2 regions of the Micromonospora sp. DT44 genome follow, and region 1 is predicted to be linked to the other one. Evidence: riboswitches for the same ligand, from Rfam matches in the RefSeq annotation. Region 1 holds a riboswitch; the other holds the start of a gene.
The links. A riboswitch is a leader RNA that binds a small molecule or an ion and turns the genes downstream of it on or off. The one in region 1 is predicted to bind cobalamin.
Positions count from the first base shown of each region.

Region 2: it holds a riboswitch for cobalamin, as region 1 does, so the genes downstream of both, cobN (cobaltochelatase subunit CobN) here and ACLQ25_RS09075 (CbtB domain-containing protein) in region 1, are expected to answer to the same signal.

Region 1 is NZ_JBNCKS010000011.1:135,061-140,458, reverse strand. Features, by position in the region: gene ACLQ25_RS09085 (ribonucleotide-diphosphate reductase subunit beta) at 1-876, opposite strand, end outside; gene ACLQ25_RS09080 (ribonucleoside-diphosphate reductase subunit alpha) at 927-3,254, opposite strand; cobalamin riboswitch at 3,449-3,662, opposite strand; cobalamin riboswitch at 3,806-3,945, shown strand; gene ACLQ25_RS09075 (CbtB domain-containing protein) at 3,981-4,184, shown strand; gene ACLQ25_RS09070 (CbtA family protein) at 4,175-4,975, shown strand; gene ACLQ25_RS09065 (histidine phosphatase family protein) at 4,972-5,398, shown strand, end outside.
Region 2 is NZ_JBNCKS010000006.1:2,103-15,998, forward strand. Features, by position in the region: gene ACLQ25_RS04910 (inositol monophosphatase family protein) at 1-561, opposite strand, end outside; gene ACLQ25_RS04915 (DUF5919 domain-containing protein) at 558-1,442, opposite strand; cobalamin riboswitch at 2,206-2,382, shown strand; gene cobN (cobaltochelatase subunit CobN) at 2,647-6,315, shown strand; gene ACLQ25_RS04925 (magnesium chelatase subunit D family protein) at 6,312-8,519, shown strand; gene cobO (cob(I)yrinic acid a,c-diamide adenosyltransferase) at 8,596-9,207, shown strand; gene ACLQ25_RS04935 (cobyrinate a,c-diamide synthase) at 9,204-10,565, shown strand; gene cobI (precorrin-2 C(20)-methyltransferase) at 10,562-11,335, shown strand; gene cobM (precorrin-4 C(11)-methyltransferase) at 11,332-12,156, shown strand; gene ACLQ25_RS04950 (cobalt-precorrin-5B (C(1))-methyltransferase) at 12,153-13,304, shown strand; partial or broken gene cbiE (precorrin-6y C5,15-methyltransferase (decarboxylating) subunit CbiE) at 13,301-13,896, shown strand, end outside.

The DNA of each region.
Region 1 (5,398 bases):
GGCCGACCCGTAGTGCGGCGCGATCCCGAGCTGGGCGAGCCGACGGTCGGCGACGTGCTGCAGGTACTGGCGCATGTCCGCCAGGGTGAGACCGGGCACCCCCTGGCCCACCAGGTCCTCGGCGAACTGGACCTCGCACTCGACCGCCTCGGCGAGCATCCGGCGGACCTGGTCGGCCAGGTCGTCGTCGAACAGATCCGGCTCCTCGGCGCGTACGGTGTCGACGACGTCGAACGCGAACGCCATGTGCATGGACTCGTCGCGGAACACCCAGTTGGTCCCCGACGCCAGCCCGTGCAGCAGGCCACGGGAACGCAGGAAGTAGACGTACGCGAACGCGCCGTAGAAGAACAACCCCTCGATGCAGGCCGCGAAGCAGATCAGGTTGAGCAGGAAGGTCCGCCGGTCCTCGCGGGTACGCAGCTCCGGCAGGTCGCCCAGCGAGTCGATCCAGCGGAAGCAGAACTCGGCCTTGCGACGGATCGACGGGATGTTCTCGATGGCGGCGAAGGCCTCGAACCGCTCGGTCTCGTCGGGCACGTACGTGTCGAGCAGGTTCAGGTAGAACTGGACGTGTACGGCCTCCTCGAAGAGTTGCCGGGACAGGTAGAGCCGACCTTCGGGACTGTTGACGTGCTGGTACAGGTTGAGCACGAGGTTGTTGGCGACGATCGTGTCGCCGGTGGCGAAGAACGCGACGAGGCGGCTGACCAGGTGCCGCTCGGCCGGCGACAGACGGTCCAGGTCGGCGAGGTCGGTGTGCAGGTCGACCTCCTCGACCGTCCAGGTGTTGCGGATGGCGTCCCGGAACCGGTCGAAGAAGTGCGGGTAGCGCATCGGACGGAGAGTCAGGTCCATCCCGGGGTCGAGCAGCATGTGCGTGGTCCTCGCGTCGATGGTGCTGTCGGTGGTGGTGTCGGCGACGGTCACTGGCACGCCTCACACGACTCGGGGTTCTCCAGCGAGCAGGCCAACGCGTCGGCATCGACCGCGACGGGGACAACGGGCGTCACCGCGCTGACGGTGGCCTGCTGGATCCGGGTGGCCGGCCGGGACCGCAGGTAGTAGGTGGTCTTCAGACCGGTCTTCCAGGCGTACAGGTACATCGAGGAGAGCTTGCCGATGGTGGGCGAGGCCAGGAACAGGTTCAGCGACTGGGACTGGTCGATGAACGGCGCGCGGGCGGCGGCCAGATCGATCAGCGCACGCTGCGGCAGCTCCCACGCGGTACGGAACAGCTCCCGCACGTCGGCCGGCAGCTCCACGACGGACTGCACCGAGCCCTCGGCCCGCTTGATCGCCGACCGGATCTGCTCCGTCCACAGGCCGCGGGCCTTCAACTCGCGGACAAGAGCGGTGTTGACCTGGAGGAACTCCCCCGAGAGCGTCTCGCGCTTGAACAGGTTGGACACCTGCGGCTCGACGCACTCGTAGCAGCCGGCGATCGACGCGATCGTCGCGGTGGGCGCGACCGCCACCAGCAGCGAGTTGCGCAGCCCGTACTCCCGCACCTGCTGACGCAGCGCGCTCCAGCGCGCGGTCTGGGTACCCTCAACGCCCCAGAGGTCGGGTTGGAGCTGGCCCCGGGCGGCCCGGGTCTGCGCGAACGCCGGGTGGGCGCCGAACTCGCGGGCCAGGTCGGCGGAGGTCTCCAGCGCGGTCAGGTACAGCTCCTCGCTGATCCGCGTGGACAGCTCCCGCGCGGCCGGCGCGTCGAACGGCAGCCGCAGCGCGAAGAACACGTCCTGCAACCCCATCAGCCCGAGCCCGACCGGCCGCCAGCGGGGGTTGCTCGCCGCCGCCTGCGGGGTCGGGTAGTAGTTGATGTCGATGACCCGGTCGAGGAACGTCACCGCCGTCCGGACCGTGGCGCGCAGCCGTTCCCAGTCGATGCCGTCATCGGTCAGATGGGCGGCGACGTTCACCGAGCCGAGGTTGCACACGGCGGTCTCGTCGTCGCTGGACACCTCGATGATCTCGGTGCAGAGGTTGGAGAGGTGCACCACGTTCCCCGGCTCGGCCGTCTGGTTGCACAACCGGTTGGCGGCGTCCTTGAAGGTCATCCAGCCGTTGCCGGTCTGGGCCAGGGTCCGCATCATCTTCCCGTACAGCTCGCGGGCCGGCAGCTGCCGCACGTAGCGGCCCTGCGCCTCGGCGGCCCGGTACGCGGCGTCGAACCGCTCGCCCCACAGGTCGGGCAGTTCGGGCACCTCGTCGGGGTCGAACAGCGACCACATCTCGTCGGCCTCGACCCGGCGCATGAACTCGTCCGGGACCCAGTTGGCCAGGTTGAGATTGTGCGTACGACGGGCGTCCTCGCCCGTGTTGTCCCGTAGCTGGAGGAACTCCTCGATGTCCGGGTGCCACGGCTCCAGGTAGACGCAGGCCGCGCCCTTGCGCCGCCCGCCCTGGTTGACCGCCGCGACGCTCGCGTCCAGTGTGCGCAGGAACGGCACGATGCCGTTGGACTGCCCGTTCGTGCCCCGGATCAGCGCGCCGCGGGACCGGATCCGGGAGAACGCAATGCCGATGCCACCGGCGAACTTGGACAGGTTGGCGACCTGGGCGTAGCGCGCGTAGATCGAGTCCAGTTCGTCGCGCGGCGAGTCCACGAGATAGCACGAGGACATCTGGGTGTGTCGGGTGCCGGAGTTGAACAGGGTCGGCGAGCTGGGCAGATAGGCGAGACTGGACATCAGCCGGTAGAAGTCGACCGCCTCGTCTGGCGTACGGGACAGGCCGCAGGCCACCCGCAGCAGCCAGTACTGCGGGGTCTCCAGCACCAGCCTTGAGGTGGGGTGACGCAGCAGGTACCGGTCGTAGACGGTGCGCAGGCCGAAGTACTCGAAGCGACGGTCGCCGTCGGCGTCGACGGCGTCGTCGAACGTCTTCGCGTGCGCGGCGACGAACGCGGCGGTCTCGTCACCGATCAGACCCTCGGCGTGGCCGGCCCGGATCGCCGCGCTGAACGAGGTGATGCCCTGGCGCCGCACCTCCTTGTCGACGTAGCCGGCCAACAGCCGCGCGGCCAGGCGCGAGTACTGCGGCTCCGTACCGATCATCTCGGCGGCGGTCTGGATGGAGAGCCGGTCCAGTTCGGCGGTCGTCGCGCCGTCGTACAGGCCGCTGATCGTGCGGGTGGCCACCCGCATCGGGTCGACGTCGGTGAGATCGTCGGCCCACCGCTCGACCGCCCGGACAATCTTGTTCACGTCCACGGGTTCGGTGCCGCCGTCGCGCTTGCGCACCTGCATCGGGGTCCGCCGCGCGGCCTCGCCGCTGACCGGGACCACCTGGGTGACTGTCACCACTCACTCCTCGGGAGTTCGAGACCTCAAGGGCCCTCGGACGCGGGGAGACGGACGCCGTCGACGCCACGCCAGCGCGAGCGTGGGTCAGGTGGCGTCAGCCGTTCCACGCGGCCTCGGACCGCCGCGCACCCGAGGTTCGGGTGCGCGGTGCGCTGGCAGGTCTTCGGACTCGCGGGCGCGACCGGGCCTGCCCGGTCACCTACTGGCCGTCGCTTCCCAGGCCGGTGGCCCAGTGCTGATGACGGCGGTCGTTCCCACTCACCGCTGCGGGACAGTCCCGGACTTCCACCGGGTTCCCTCTTGCCTCGAACACTCGCCAGGAGTGGCCGAACCAGCTGCGGTCGACACCATATATAGGGGCGAGCTCGTTTGTCACACCCCACATGTCGGGTTCGGCGTGTCGCGGTCGACGATGACGACCCTCGTCGATCGGCTCGGAGCCGGCCGACGGGGCGGTGACGCCCCGACCGTCGCCAACGGCTTGACCGAGGCGAACCGGCACCGATACGGTCGACCCACTATCTGCGGCGACGCGAGGGAAGCCGGTGAGAATCCGGCGCGGTCGCGCCACTGTGAGCGGCCCCCAGCCCGGGGGGCGCGAGCCAGGACGCTCGGTCGTCCGCAGCCTTGCGATGGGGACGCGTCATCCCCGAGGAGGTTCGTTCACGCATGTCCAGCTCCACTTCCAGCCAGCCGCTGGCGCACCCCGCTGTCCCGACCCGTCTCCTGTGGACCGTCCTGGCCACCGTCGCCGTGCTCGCCCTGCTGACCTACCTCGTCGCCTTTGACCAGGGGGCGGTCTCGCGCAGCGGGATGTACCTGCACGAGCTGATGCACGACGGCCGGCACCTGCTCGGTGTCCCGTGCCACTGACCGGCACCGGCACCGCACCCACGTTCGTCACGGTCCTGCTGCGCGGGCTCCTCGCCGGCCTGGTGGCCGGCCTGCTGGCCGGGACGTTCGCCTTCGTCGTCGGCGAACCACACGTCGAGGCGGCCATCGCCATCGAGGAGGCGGCCACCCAGGCTGAGCCCGCCGCCGACGGGCACCAGCACGCCGAGGCCACCGCCGACGGGCACCAGCACGGCGAGGAGGCCCTGGTCGGCCGCAACGCCCAACGCGGCGGCCTGTTCCTGGCCACCGGCCTCTTCGGCGCCGCCATGGGCGGCCTGCTGGCCAGCGCGTACGTCCTGCTGGGCCGTCGTCGGCGGACCGCAGACGACGGGCGGTCCGGGCTGTTGCTGGCCGGCGGTGCGCTACTCGGCGCGGTGATCGTGCCGTTCCTCAAGTACCCGCCGAATCCGCCGGCCGTCGGCGACCCGTCCACCATCAACCAGCGCACGGTCACCTACCTGCTGATGGTGGTACTCGGCCTGGTCGCGGTCTGGTCCGGTTCGCTCGGCTACCGGTCGGTGGGTGAGCACGCGCCGGTGTGGCTGCGGGCCAGCGCTGCGGTCGGCGGTTTCCTGCTGGTCACCGTCGTGTCCTATGTGGTGCTGCCGTCGTTCCAGGAGGTCCCCGGCGACTTCCCCGCGACGCTGCTGTGGAGCTTCCGACTCGCCTCGCTCGGCACCCAGATGGTGCTGTGGACCGGGATCGGCCTGCTCTTCGCCGCCCTGATGCACCGCCAGCGCACGGTCGCCGACGCACGACTGGCCGGGTGAGCGCCACCAGCCTGCGGCTGGTCGCCCACGGTCACACCGCCGCCCTGCGGCAGGCCCGGTTCGGCGGGAACGACAGCCTGGACGAGGGCGGCCGGCGTGCCGCCCTCGCCCAGTCCCCCGCTGGTGCGGGCCGTCGCGAAGGCGACCCGGTGGCGTGCCTGTCCAGCCCCGCGGCGGCGGCCGTCGAGACCGCCGAGGTTCTCGGGCTCGCGCCCACCATCGAGGCGGCCCTGGCCGACTGTGACTACGGCGACTGGTCGGGCCGACCCCTCGCGGAGATCGCGGCGGAGCGGCCGGACGCGCTACGCGAGTGGCTGTCCACGCCGGACGCCGCGCCGCACGGCGGTGAGTCGATCGTCGCGGTGCGCCAGCGCGTCGGTCGGTGGCTGGACGCGCAACGCGACGTCGGCCGACGGGTCACCG
Region 2 (13,896 bases), on a different contig from region 1:
CCCGTGCATGCGTATCCGTTGGACGTGCCGGGTGAGTTGCTCGGTGATGGCAAGCCGCTCGGTGTTCTTCCGGCTGGCCTCGGCACCGACCGCATAGTCGCCGATGGCGACGACGGCGTCCCGGAGATCGGTGATCTGGCTGGCGCGGATGCGTCGGTTGTCGGCGTAGGCGCCGTGCCCCTGCACGGCGTGGTAGCGGCTACCGAGGAACGGGAGGTCGATGACACCAAGGACGGCGTGTGTGCGGTGGATGAGGCCGAGAGAGATCGCGCACAGGGGCGAGCCGTGGATGAAGTTCACGGTGCCGTCGACTGGATCGAGCGCCCAGGTCAGTGCGCTGGTGTCGCCGCTGCTGCCGTACTCCTCGCCGAGGAAACCGATGTCAGGCGCCTTGGCGGCCAGGTGCTCGCGGACCGCTCGCTCGATGGCGTAATCCACGTCCGAGGCCATGTCGCGGTCACCCTTGAACGTCAAAGCACCGGGCTGAAGCTTCCGCATCAGGTCGTGTGCCAGGTCAACGGCCTCCTGTGCGAGAGGGAGGAGGTGCGCGTAGTCGGTCATAGCTGGCGGCTGCGCTCCCACAGCGAGGTGAACATCTCATCGAATATCGGATAGAGACCGGAGGGGCTGGCGCTGCGCTCGATGACCAGCGTCGGGCAGTCCACCCCGCGCATCTGCGGTAGGTAGTGCTGGACAACGCAGAGGCGACCATCGATCAAGAGGACGTTGGCGCGAATGGACTCGTCGTAGACGCCGATGGCGAGGTTGTCTCGGGCATCCGCGGGGAGCCGGTCACGAATGCGGCGAGCCAGGTTCTGGATGTTGAGTTCGGTGAGCGCGCTGAGGTGTCCGTCTGGATAGTCGTCCTCCCGCTCCTGCCGCCTGATCACCTCGCCGGCCGGGTCAAGGAACAGGCAACGGAGGCGGGTGCCGGCGGCGAGGAGTTTCAGGAGGCGATTGTCGCCGTACTGCTGACAGATGAGGTTGAGTGACAGGCCGGACGCTCGGATGTCCGTGGCATGGTCGAAAAGGGCTCGCGGGGGCAGCTCCGCCATGAAATCTGATCGGCTGGAATAAATCGCGCGGACATCAGCACAGCGGTCCCGTCCTGCCGTGCTGACCTGGTGTCCGGCGAGGTCAGTGGCCGGCTCGCGTTCGCCGAGGAGAAGCGCCATGCGTGCGTGGCGTGGCATGGACAAGCCGGTGCAGATGCGGGTGAGGACATCAATGCTGCTGACCCGGCGGGCACCGCTGGTGATCTCGCTGATCTGAGCCTGGCTGAGGCCGGTGGCGACGCCGAGAGTGGTTTGGCTGGCGCGGGTGGCTCGCTGGACGAGGCGGAATACCTGAGCGACGTCGCGAGCGGCCAAGGCATCGAGCATGTCGGTGCTGTCCCAGAGCAGGTCGTCAGTGGTGAGCGCGGCAGTTGTGCGGACGCTCACGGCTGGCTCCCTTCCTGCCCGAGGGCCGAGGGCCGAGGGCCAGCTTATCCAGTAGCGGAACGGCATGCCGGCAGGACATCCGGTCGGCGGATGAAAGTTATCCATCGAGGAATCACCCACTGTGATGGATCGCGGTGGTCGTGGTGAGCAGGGTCAGGGGTGTGAGCCCACGGTCCCGCCCGCACCTGCCCACGCGTCCCGCGTGGTTGTGCCGCAACTGCGCCGCCGCGTGGCCATGTTCCCGCGCGCAACTCGATCTCGTCGCCGAGTTCTACGGCCACTCGCTGGCGCCTGGCCCTCTACCTGACGTCCTGCATGAACGAGGCCATCCACGACTTGTATGGTCTCGGCGGGCGCCCCGACCTTGCCCTGATGCACGCGCGTTTCCTCGGCTGGCTGTCGATGACCCGCCGGCCGCGCCCCTCTCAGCGAGAGTGACCCAGGCCGATCACGTGTCCGCTCCTTGGCGCCCGCCGGCGTCCGGAACGGATACGGACCTGGGGCCGGGCCCACCCGGAACGTCACGTCGCCGGCTGGGCGTCCATGACCCCCTCCCGCGGGGCGAATCGTCTATGACATCAGCTCCAAAGGGCCCGTACACACACTGCCCCGCCGTGGGATCACCGCGCCGTCGACGAACCAGTTCGGCTGCCCGCCACTGCGGCACGACGCAACCCTCCGCGCCGATATATCCGCAGGTCAATGTGGCGAGCGTCGCCGGTCGACGCCGTGGTCCGCGTTGACCGGCGGTCGGCAGGTGTGGCAGCATTCGCGGCCTGACGGCAGTGAAGGAAGTCGGTGCGATTCCGACGCGGTCCCGCCACTGTCACCGGGGAGCGATCCCCCCTCGCGAGTCACGGCCGTGTGTCTGCGGCTGGAAGGCCGGGGGAGAGCGTCGATCCGGAAGCCAGGATACTTCGGCCGTCGGGACGTACCCCAGGGCGTGGACACCCGAGGAGGACCCGATGACGCATGGCGTCTCCATCATCGACGGCCGCTGCCGTCTCCCGCACCGCAGCCGTGCTCTCGCCGCGATGGGCATCGACTCCGTTCACCGCTGAGGTCCGCACCACGCCACCCGTCGCCGCCGGCCCCACGCCGGTGAGCGGTCCGGGTCGCGGTGCCCGCTGAACCCCGCGCCCACCCGCACGTCGTCGCCGAACCGCCTTCGCGAGCGCGCCGACGTTACTGTCCGGAGCCTGCCGTGCGCATTCTGCTGCTCTCCACCGCCGATACCGACCTGCTGGCCGCCCGCGCCAGCGACGCCGACTACCGGCTCGCCAATCCCGCCCGGGTGGCGGCCGACGAGGTGCCCGCCCTGCTCCACGGGGTCGACCTCGCCGTCGTACGCCTGCTCGGCGGTCGGCAGGCGTGGCCGGACGGCCTCGCCGCCGTGCTCGCCAGCGGCGTGCCCACGGTCGTCCTCGGCGGCGAGGCGCTGCCGGACGCGGAGCTGATGGCGGTCTCCACGGTGCCGTCCGGGGTGGTCGCCCAGGCCCTCGCGTACCTGGTCGAGGGTGGTCCGGACAATCTGGGGGAGCTGGCCCGGTTCCTCTCCGACACGGTCCTGCTCACCGGGGAGGGGTTCGCACCGCCCGCGCCGACCCCGGCCTACGGCGTGTACGGCGAGCACCCCACCGAACCGGATCGTCCCACCATCGGGATCGTCTTCTACCGGGCGCACGCCCTGGCCGGCAACACCGCGTTCGTCGATGTGCTGGCCGAGGCGGTGCGCGCGGCCGGCGGCAACCCACTGCCGATCTTCTGCGGCTCGCTGCGCGGGCTGACCACCGGCGCCGGCCCGCTCGGGCTGTTCGCCCGATGCGACGCGTTGCTGGTCACCGTCCTCGCGGCCGGCGGCGCGGTCGCGGCGGACGCCTCCTCCGGCGGCGACGAGGACGCCTGGGACGTCGGCGCGCTCGCCGCCCTGGACGTGCCGGTCATCCAGGCGCTCTGCCTCACCAGCACCCGGGAGCAGTGGGCGGCCAGCGACGCCGGGCTGTCCCCGTTGGACGCCGCGATGCAGGTGGCCATCCCCGAGTTCGACGGCCGGATCGTCACCGTGCCGTTCTCGTTCAAGCAGGTCGACGCCGACGGGCTCTCGGTGTACGCCGCCGACCCCGAGCGGGCCGCCCGCGTCGCCGGCATCGCGGTGCGTCACGCCCGGCTGCGGGACGTGCCGAACGCCGACAAGCGGATCGCTGTGGTGCTCAGCTCGTACCCCACCAAGCACTCGCGGGTCGGCAACGCCGTCGGGCTGGACACCCCGGCCTCGGCGGTCCGGCTGTTCGCCGCGCTCGCCGAGGCGGGCTACGACCTCGGGGACACGCCGCCGCCCACCGACGGTGACGCGCTGATCCACGCCCTGATCGCCGCCGGCGGGCACGACGTGGAGTGGCTCACCCCGGAACAGTTGGCCGCCGCCGAGGCCCGGATACCGGGGCAGACCTACCGGCGCTGGTTCGACCAGGTGCCAGCCGAACTGCGCGAGCGGATGCGGGAGCACTGGGGCGAGCCGCCCGGCGAGTTGTACACCGAGGGCGGCGACATCGTGCTGGCCGGGCTGCGCTTCGGCAACGTGGTGCTGCTGATCCAACCGCCGCGCGGTTTCGGGGAGAACCCGATCGCCATCTACCACGACCCGGACCTGCCGCCGAGCCACCACTACCTGGCCGCGTACCGCTGGCTCGCCGCGCCGGTCGCGGACGGCGGCTTCGGCGCGGACGCCGTGGTGCACCTGGGCAAGCACGGCACCCTGGAGTGGCTGCCCGGCAAGGGCCTCGGTCTGGCCGCCGACTGCGCGCCCGACGCGGTCCTCGCGGACCTGCCGCTCGTCTACCCGTTCATCGTCAACGACCCCGGCGAGGGCACCCAGGCCAAGCGGCGGGCGCACGCCGTGGTCGTCGACCACCTGGTGCCGCCGATGGCCCGCGCCGAAACCTACGGCGACCTGGCCAAACTGGAGCAACTGCTCGACGAGTACGCCACCGTGCAGGCGCTCGACCCGGCCAAGGTGCCGACCGTGCGGGCGCAGATCTGGGATCTGGTCCGCGCCGCCGAGCTGCACCACGACCTGCACACCGAGGCGATGCCCGACGCGGACGACTTCGACGACTTCGTGCTGCACCTCGACGGCTACCTGTGCGAGGTCAAGGACGTACAGATCCGCGACGGGCTGCACATCCTCGCCGACGCGCCCACCGGAGAGCCCCGCGTCAACCTGGTCCTCGCGGTGCTGCGCGCCCCCCAGATCTGGGGCGGCGCCCAGGCCCTGCCCGGCCTGCGGCAGGCCCTCGCGGCCGCGTACGCCCTCGACGAACAGGACATGCTCGCGACGCCGGGCCAGCGGGTCGCCCTCCCGGCCGCGTTGACCGACACGGTTGACGGGCCGGCCGGTACCGCCGCCGACGCCATCGACCTGATCGAAGCCCTCGCCCGGCGGCTCGTCGTCGGCATGGAGACCCTGGGCTGGACCGCCGACACGGCCGAGGCGGTCGTCGCCGAGGTGGCCGGCCAGCCGATCCCGGACGTCGCCGCGGTGCTGCGGTTCGCCGCCACCGAGCTGGTGCCCCGGCTGGAGCGCACCACCGACGAGCTGCGCAACACCCTCGGCGCGCTCGACGGTCGGTTCGTGCCGCCCGGCCCGTCCGGCTCGCCCACCCGGGGCCTGGTCAACGTGCTGCCCACCGGCCGGAACTTCTACTCCGTCGACCCGAAGGCCATTCCCAGCCGCAACGCCTGGGACGTCGGCGTGGCCCTGGCCGACTCGCTGCTGGCCCGGCACCTCGCCGACACCGGGGCGTACCCCCGCTCGGTGGGGTTGACCGTGTGGGGCACCAGCGCCATGCGGACGCAGGGCGACGACATCGCCGAGGTGCTCGCGCTGCTGGGCTGTCGGCCGGTGTGGGACGAGCGGTCCCGGCGGGTCACCGGTGTCGAGGTAGTGCCGACGGCCGAGCTGGGTCGGCCCCGCGTCGACGTCACCGTGCGCATCTCCGGGTTCTTCCGCGACGCGTTCCCGCACGTGGTGGCGCTGCTCGACGACGCCGTCCGGCAGGTCGCCGCGCTGAACGAGCCGGACGAGGACAACTACCTGCGGGCGCACGTCGCCGCCGACCTCGCCGAGCACGGCGACGAGCGGCGGGCCACCGCCCGCATCTTCGGCTCCAAGCCCGGCGCGTACGGGGCGGGACTCCTGCCGCTGATCGACGCCCGGACCTGGCGCAGCGACGCCGACCTGGCCGAGGTGTACGCGGTCTGGGGCGGCTACGCGTACGGCCGGGGCCTGGACGGGCGGGAGGCGCGCGCCGACATGGAACGCTCGTTCGCGCGGATTTCGGTCGCGGTGAAGAACCAGGACACCCGCGAGCACGACATCGTCGACTCCGACGACTACTTCCAGTACCACGGCGGGATGGTGGCGATGGTCCGCCACCTCACCGGCACGTCCCCCGAGGCGTACGTGGGTGACTCGGCCATGCCGCACGACGTACGGACCCGCACGCTGGGCGAGGAGACCCGGCGGGTGTTCCGGGCCCGGGTGGTCAACCCGAAATGGATCGCCGCGATGCGCCGGCACGGCTACAAGGGCGCGTTCGAGCTGGCGGCCACGGTGGACTACCTGTTCGGCTACGACGCCACCGCCGGTGTGGTGGACGACTGGATGTACGAGCACCTGGCCGCCGCCTACCTGTTCGACGACACCACCCGGGAGTTCCTGGAGCAGTCCAACCCGTGGGCGTTGCGCGGCATCACCGAGCGGCTGTTGGAGGCCGCCGACCGGGGCCTGTGGGCCAAGCCCGAGCCGGCCACCCTGGAGCGCCTGCGCGACACGTACCTGGCCAGCGAGGGCGACTTGGAGGACCGGGCATGACTTACCCGTTCAGTGCGGTGCTCGGCATGGCCGACATGCGGCTGGCGTTGCTGCTCAACGCCGTGTCGCCGGCGATCGGCGGGGTCCTCGTGCGGGGTGAGAAGGGGACCGCGAAGTCCACCGCCGTCCGCGCGCTCGCCGCGCTGCTGCCCCCGGTACGGCGGGTCGCCGGCTGCCGCTTCGGGTGTGATCCGGCCGAACCCGACCCGGGCTGCCCGGACGGGCCGCACCCGGTCGGGGCGGCCGCCGAGACCGGCCCGGCGCGCCTCGTCGAACTGCCCGTCGGCGCGGCCGAGGACCGGGTCGTCGGGTCGCTGGACCTGGAGAAGGCCCTCGGCGAGGGCGTACGCGCCTTCGAACCGGGCCTGCTCGCCGCCGCCCACCGGGGCGTGCTCTACGTGGACGAGGTCAACCTGCTGCACGACCACCTCGTCGACCTGCTGCTGGACGCGGCGGCGATGGGCCGCAGCCACGTCGAGCGCGAGGGCGTCTCGGTCAGCCACGCCGCCCGGTTCCTGCTGGTCGGCACGATGAACCCGGAGGAGGGGGAGCTGCGCCCGCAGCTGCTCGACCGGTTCGGGCTGACCGTGGAGGTGAACGCCAGCCGGGACCCGGAGATCCGGGTCGAGGTCGTGCGCCGTCGGCTCGCCGCCGACGCCGACCCGGCCGGGTTCGCCGCCCGCTGGGCCGACGCCGACGCCGAGATCGCCGCCCAGGTGGCCGCCGCCCGCCGCCGGCTTCCCGGGGTACGCCTGCCGGACGCCGCGCTGCGGCAGATCGCCGAGGTGTGCGCGGCGTTCGATGTGGACGGGATGCGCGCCGACATCGTCACCGCGCGAACCGCTCTCGCCCACGCCGCCTGGCACGGCCGGGACCGGGTCACCAGCGACGACGTCCGGGTGGCGGCCCGGCTCGCCCTGCCGCACCGTCGCCGCCGCGACCCGTTCGACACGCCGGGGCTGGACGAGAAGCGCCTCGACGAGGCGCTGCAACGGGCCCAGGACGCCCATCCCGACGACCCGGACGACGACGGCCGTCCGGACGACGGCGGCTCCGCTGGCCCGCGCCCCGACGGTCCCGATGGTGGCGGCCCGGGCGGCGGTGGGGGCGGTGCGGGCGACTCCGACGACGGGCACCGCGTCGATGGGAACGGACCGCAGGGTCCGGGCCGCGACGGCGCCGACCTCGACGCGAACGGCGTGGACGCTCCGGAGCAACACGGGGCTGGTGGCAGCGGGGATGAGCGCGACACCGAGCCCGAGCCGCATTCCGCCGACGCCCGCATGGGCGAGCCCTCCGACCGTTCGCAGGCCGACGGTCAGGGCACGCGTCGTCGGCGCCCCGGGGGCGTGGGGCCGAGCGACGCCGGAAACGATCGGGACTGGGACGGCGGAGCGGTGGCCGTACCCCGGGGTGGTCTGCGGGCCCGGCTCCTCACCGCGCCCGGCGTCGGTGACGGGGTGCCGGGCCGGCGCTCCCGGGCGCGGACCGGGCGGGGCCGCACCACCGGGGCCCGGGTGCCGGCGGGCCGGGTGGGCGCGCTGCACCTGCCGGCGACGGTTCGCGCCGCCGCGCCGCACCAGGCGGCCCGGGGTCGGCTCACCGGGCCGTTGCGGCTGCGCCCGGAGGACCTGCGGGAGGCGGTCCGGGAGGGGCGCGAGGGCAACCTGGTGCTGTTCGTGGTGGACGCGAGCGGCTCGATGGGCGCCCAGCAGCGGATGGTCACCGTGAAGGACGCGGTGCTCGCCCTGCTCACCGACGCGTACCAGCGGCGGGACAAGGTCGCGGTGATCGCGTTCCGGGGCACCGGCGCGCGGACGCTGCTGCCGGCCACCTCCTCGGTGCTGGCCGCGTCGACCCGCCTGGCCGAACTGCCGACCGGCGGGCGGACGCCACTGGCCGAGGGCCTGCTCGCCGCCGCGGACCTGCTGCGGGTGGAGCGCCTGCGCGATCCGAAGCGTCGCCCCCTGGTCCTCGTCGTCACCGACGGCAGAGCTACCGCCGGCACCCGCCCGCTCGACCGGGCGGCAGGCGCGGCGGCGGTCCTCGCGGCGACGGGTGCCCCCTGCGTGGTCGTCGACTGCGAGAGCGGCCCGATCCGCCTCAACCTGGCCGCCCGCCTGGCAACCCAGCTGAGTGCCCCCGTACACGCCCTGACCACCCTGACCCACCCCCGCGATCTTGCACTTTCGGTGGCGACATGAAGGGACGAAACGCGCAGATGACCGACAGAAACTGCAAGATCGCGGGACGCATGGACACGGGACGGGGGATGGGCTGATGCCGCAGGGACAGCCGAGCCACGTGCCCGCTGACGGGTTGACGACGCGGCAGCGGCGGAATCGACCGCTACTGATCGTCCACACCGGACAGATGAAGGGGAAGTCGACGGCCGCCTTCGGGCTGGCGCTGCGGGCCTGGACGGCCGGCCTGCCGATCGGCGTCTTCCAGTTCGTCAAGAGCGCCAAGTGGCGGGTGGGGGAGGAGAACGCCTTCCGCGCCCTCGGCGAGGTGCACGAGCGTACCGGCCAGGGCGCCCCCGTGGCCTGGCACAAGATGGGTGAGGGCTGGTCCTGGATCCAGCGCGGCGGCGAGGCCGACCACGCCGCCGACGCCCTGGAGGGGTGGCGGCAGATCCAGCGGGACCTGGCCGCCGAGCGGTACGGGCTGTACGTGCTGGACGAGTTCACCTACCCGATGAAGTGGGGCTGGGTGGACGTGGACGAGGTGGTCGCCACCCTGGCCGACCGGCCCGGCTTCCAGCACGTCGTCATCACCGGCCGCGACGCCGACCCGCGCCTGGTCGCCGCCGCCGATCTGGTCGCCGAGCTGACCAAGGTCAAGCACCCGATGGACGCCGGTCAGAAGGGCCAGAAGGGCATCGAGTGGTGACCGCCCCCGCCGAACCGTTGTCGCTGCCCCGGGTGGTGGTCGCCGCGCCGGCCAGCGGCCACGGCAAGACGACGGTCGCCACCGGGCTGCTCGCCGCGCTGCGTCGACGCGGCCTCACGGTCAGCCCGCACAAGGTCGGCCCGGACTACATCGACCCCGGCTACCACGCCCTCGCCGCCGGCCGGCCCGGTCGCAACCTCGACCCGTTCCTGGTCGGGCCCGAGCGGATCACCGGCCTGCTGCGGCACGGCGCGAGCGTCCCCACGCCCGCCGACATCGCCGTCATCGAGGGCGTCATGGGCCTGCACGACGGCGCGGTGGGTCGCCGCGACTTCGCCTCCACGGCGCACGTCGCCCGGCTCGTCGACGCGCCCGTGCTGCTGGTGCTGGACACCACCGCGCAGGGCCGCTCCGCCGCCGCGCTGACCCTCGGCATGGCCGCGTTCGACCCCGCCGTACGGATCGGCGGCGTGATCCTCAACCGGGTCGGCTCGCCCCGGCACGAGAGCCTGCTGCGCGACGCCCTCGCCGAGGTGGGCGTACCGGTGCTCGGGGCCGTCACCCGCGCCGCCGAGGTCGCCGCGCCAGCCCGGCACCTCGGGCTGGTGCCGGTCGCCGAGCGGGCCCCCGAGTCCCTGGCGATCGTCACCGCCCTCGCCGAACTGGTCGAGGCCACCGTCGACCTCGACGCCGTCCTCGACCTGGCCCGGACCGCGCCGCTGCTGACCGTCCCGGCCTGGGACCCGGTCCAGGCCGTCGGTGGGCCGGCCGGCGTCGGGCGGCCACGTGTCGCGCTCGCCGGTGGTCCGGCCTTCACCTTCTCGTACGCCGAGACCGCCGAACTGCTCGTCGCGGCCGGCGCGGACGTCGTCACCGTCGATCCGCTGCGCGACCCGTCGCTGCCCGCCGGCACCCGCGCGGTGGTGATCGGCGGCGGCTTCCCGGAGGCGTACGCCGAGGCGCTGGCCGGCAACGGCACGCTCCGCGCCGAGCTGGCCGACTTCGACGGGCCGATCGTGGCCGAGTGCGCCGGGCTGCTCTACCTCGGGCGGTCCCTGGACGGCGTACCCATGTGCGGCCGGCTGGACCTGACCGCCCGGATGACCGGCCGGCTCACCCTCGGCTACCGCGAGGCGGTGGCCGTCACCGACTCACCGGTGGCCCGGACGGGCGAGCCGGTACGCGGCCACGAGTTCCACCGCACCACCACCGACCCGGGGCACGGCGAGGCGCCGGCGTGGCGCTGGAACGACACCGAGCACGGCTTCGTCGACGGCCGGGTGCACGCCTCCTACCTGCACACCCACTGGGCCGGGCACCCCGCGGCGGCCCGCCGGCTGGTCGAGGCGGCCCGATGACCGCCACGCTGACCGGCGTCGGCGTCGGACCTGGGGACCCGGAACTGCTCACCGTCAAGGCGGTGCGGGTCCTGCGCGAGGCCGACGTGGTCTTCGTACCCGTGATGGCGGACCGGGCCGGGACCAGCGCGACGACCGGTCCGACGCCCCCGGGCGCGGACGCCGGGCGGGCCGAGGCGACCGTCCGGGAGTACGTCGCGGCGGACCGGCTGCGCCGGCTGCCGTTCGCCCTCGACGACCGGGGCGGGGTGACCGCCCGCCGCACGGCGGCCTGGGACGAGGCCGCCCGGACGGTCGTCGAGGCGATCGACGCGGGCGCGGGGTCGCTGGCGTTCGCGACCATCGGCGACCCCAACGTCTACTCCACCTTCGGCTACCTGGCGCAGAGCGTGCGGGCCCTGCGCCCCACCGTGCGGGTGGCGACGGTGCCCGGCGTCACCGCGATGCAGGAGTTGGCCGCGCGCAGCGGCACCCCGCTCGTGGAGGGACGCGAACCGCTCACGCTGCTGCCGGCCACCGCCGACCCCGCGCTGTTCGCCGACGCCCTCGCCGGGCCGGGCACCGTGGTCGTCTACAAGGGCTGGCGACGGCACCCCGAGTTGTTGGCCGAGCTGCGCCGGCAGGGCCGCCTCTCCGACGCCGTGCTCGGGCGTGCACTGGGCCTGCCCGGCGAACGGATCGGCCCGGTCGACGACGCCGTGCCCGATCTGCCCTACCTGTCCACGCTGCTGGTCCCCGCCCGGCGCGCCTACCGAGGAGGAAAACTGTGACCAGCGACGGCAAGGTGTGGTTCGTCGGCGCCGGCCCGGGAGCGGCGGACCTGCTGACCCTGCGGGCCGCCCGCGTGATCGCCACGGCGGACATCGTGATCTGGGCGGCCAGCCTGGTGCACGCCGACGTGCTCGACCACGCCCGCCCCGACGCGGAGGTGATCGACTCGTCGCAACTGCCCATCGAGGGGGTGCTGCCGCTCTACGAGCGCGCCGCCGCGCAGGGGCTGACCGTGGCGCGCATCCACTCCGGCGACCCGGCGTTGTGGGGCGCGGTGCAGGAGCAACTGGACCTGTGCCGGGCGCTCGACCTGGCCGTCGAGATCGTCCCCGGGGTGTCGTCGTTCACCGCCGTGGCCGCGATCGTCGGGCGGGAGTTGACCGTGCCCGAGGTCGCCCAGTCGGTGATCCTCACCCGCCTCGAAGGCGGCAAGACCCCCATGCCGCCCGGCGAGCGGGTCCGCGACTTCGCCCGACACGGCACCACGATGGCGCTGTTCCTCTCCGCCGCCCGCTCCGGGCAGGTGCAGGCCGAGCTGCTGGCCGGCGGCTACCCGGCGGACACCCCGGCCGTCGTGGCGTACCAGGCCACCTGGCCCGACGAGCTGGTCGTGACCTGCACGGTCGGCGCCCTGGAGGCCACGGTCAAGCGGCACAAGCTGTGGAAACACACCTTGTTCCTGGTCGGACCGGCCCTCGCCGCGACGGGCACCCGCTCACACCTCTACCACCCGGGGCACTTCCACACCTTCCGTCGCGCCGAACCGGCCGCCCGCGCCGAGCTGCGCCGCGCCCGCGCCGGAGAAACAGAAACCCCATGACGTACGCCGAGCCGCCGCTGCGCGAGCCGGACCTGCCGCGTACGGCGAAGGTCCGGCCCACCGCGCTACGTACCGGCTGGACGACCGGGGCGTGCGCGACCGCGGCAGCCAAGGCGGCGGTCACCGCCCTGGTCACCGGCGAGATCCAACCGGAGGTGGAGATCGGCCTGCCCGCCGGGCGACGGGTGCGCTTCCCGGTGGAACGCTGCGAGGTGACCGGCAGCCCACCGGTGCGCGCCGAGGCGGTGGTGGTCAAGGACGCCGGGGACGACCCGGACGTCACCCACGGCGCCGAGCTGACCGCCACCGTGGACTTCACGGACGCCCCGGGGCTGCGGTTGGCCGGTGGCGCCGGCGTCGGCACCGTCACCAAACCCGGCCTCGGGCTCGCCGTCGGTGGCCCGGCCATCAACGACACGCCCCGCCGGATGATCGGCGAGGCGGTGGCCGAGGTCGTCGACCTCACCGAGGTCGGTGTGCGCGTGGTCATCAGCGTGCCCCGGGGCGAGATCATGGCCCGCAAGACCACCAACCGGCGGCTCGGCATCCTCGGCGGCATCTCGATCCTCGGCACCACCGGAATCGTTCGGCCCTTCTCCACCGCCTCCTGGCGGGCCAGCGTCGTGCAGGCCGTGCACGTCATGGCCGCCCAGGGCGAGCGGACCGTGGTGCTGTGCACCGGTGGGCGTACCGAGCGGGCCGCCCGCGCGCTGCTGCCCGACCTGCCCGAGGTGTGCTTCGTCGAGGTGGGCGACTTCACCGGCGCGGCGGTCACCGCCGCCGTCGAGGACGCGATGACCGGCGTGGTCTTCGTCGGCATGGCCGGCAAGCTCGCCAAGCTCGCCGCCGGCATCCTCATGACCCACTACACCCGATCCAAGGTGGACCTGTCCCTGCTCGGCGCGGTGACCGCCGACGCCGGTGGCGATCCGGCGCTCGTCGCCGCCGTGACCGAGGCCAACACCGGGCGGCACGCGTACGAGCTCTGGGAGGCCACCGGCCTGCTCGGCGCGGCCGGAGACCTGCTCTGCCAACGGGTCCAGGCGGTGCTGCGACGCTTCGCCGGGCCGACGGTCACCGTGGACGTGGCGATGGTCGACTTCGCCGGAGCGCGGGCCGTCGCCTCGTCCGGACGGTGGCCGCGATGAGCGCCCCGGACGCCCTGGTGGGCGGGGTGACATCGAGCGAAGCGACGGCGAGGGTGGCAGCCGCCGACGCGCTGGTGACCGTCGTCGGGCTGGACGCCGCCGGGGCGCCGCCGCATCCCGCCCTCGCCCCCGCGCTGGCCAGCGCGGGACTGGTGGTCGGGGCGGCCCGGCACCTGGCCGCGGTGCCCGTACCGGGAAGCGCGCAGACCGTCGTCCTCGGACCGCTCGCCCCGGCCCTGCGCCGGCTGGCCGACGCCGTCGCCGCCCGGGTGCCGGCCGTCGTGCTGGCCAGCGGCGATCCCGGCCTGTTCGGGATCGTCCGACGGCTGCGCGCGGCCGGGCTGCCGCTGCGGGTGGTGCCGGCGGTGTCCAGTGTGGCCGCCGCGTTCGCCCGCGCCGGACTGTCCTGGGACGGTGCGGCCGTGGTCACCGCGCACGGCCGCGACCTCCGACCGGCGCTGAACGCCTGCCGGGCGCTGCCGCTGGTCGCGGTCCTCACCGCGCCGGGGGCCGGGGCCGCCGAACTGGGCGCCGGCCTCGTCGGCTGGTCCCGACGCCTGCTGGTCGCCGAGAACCTCGGCACCGACGCCGA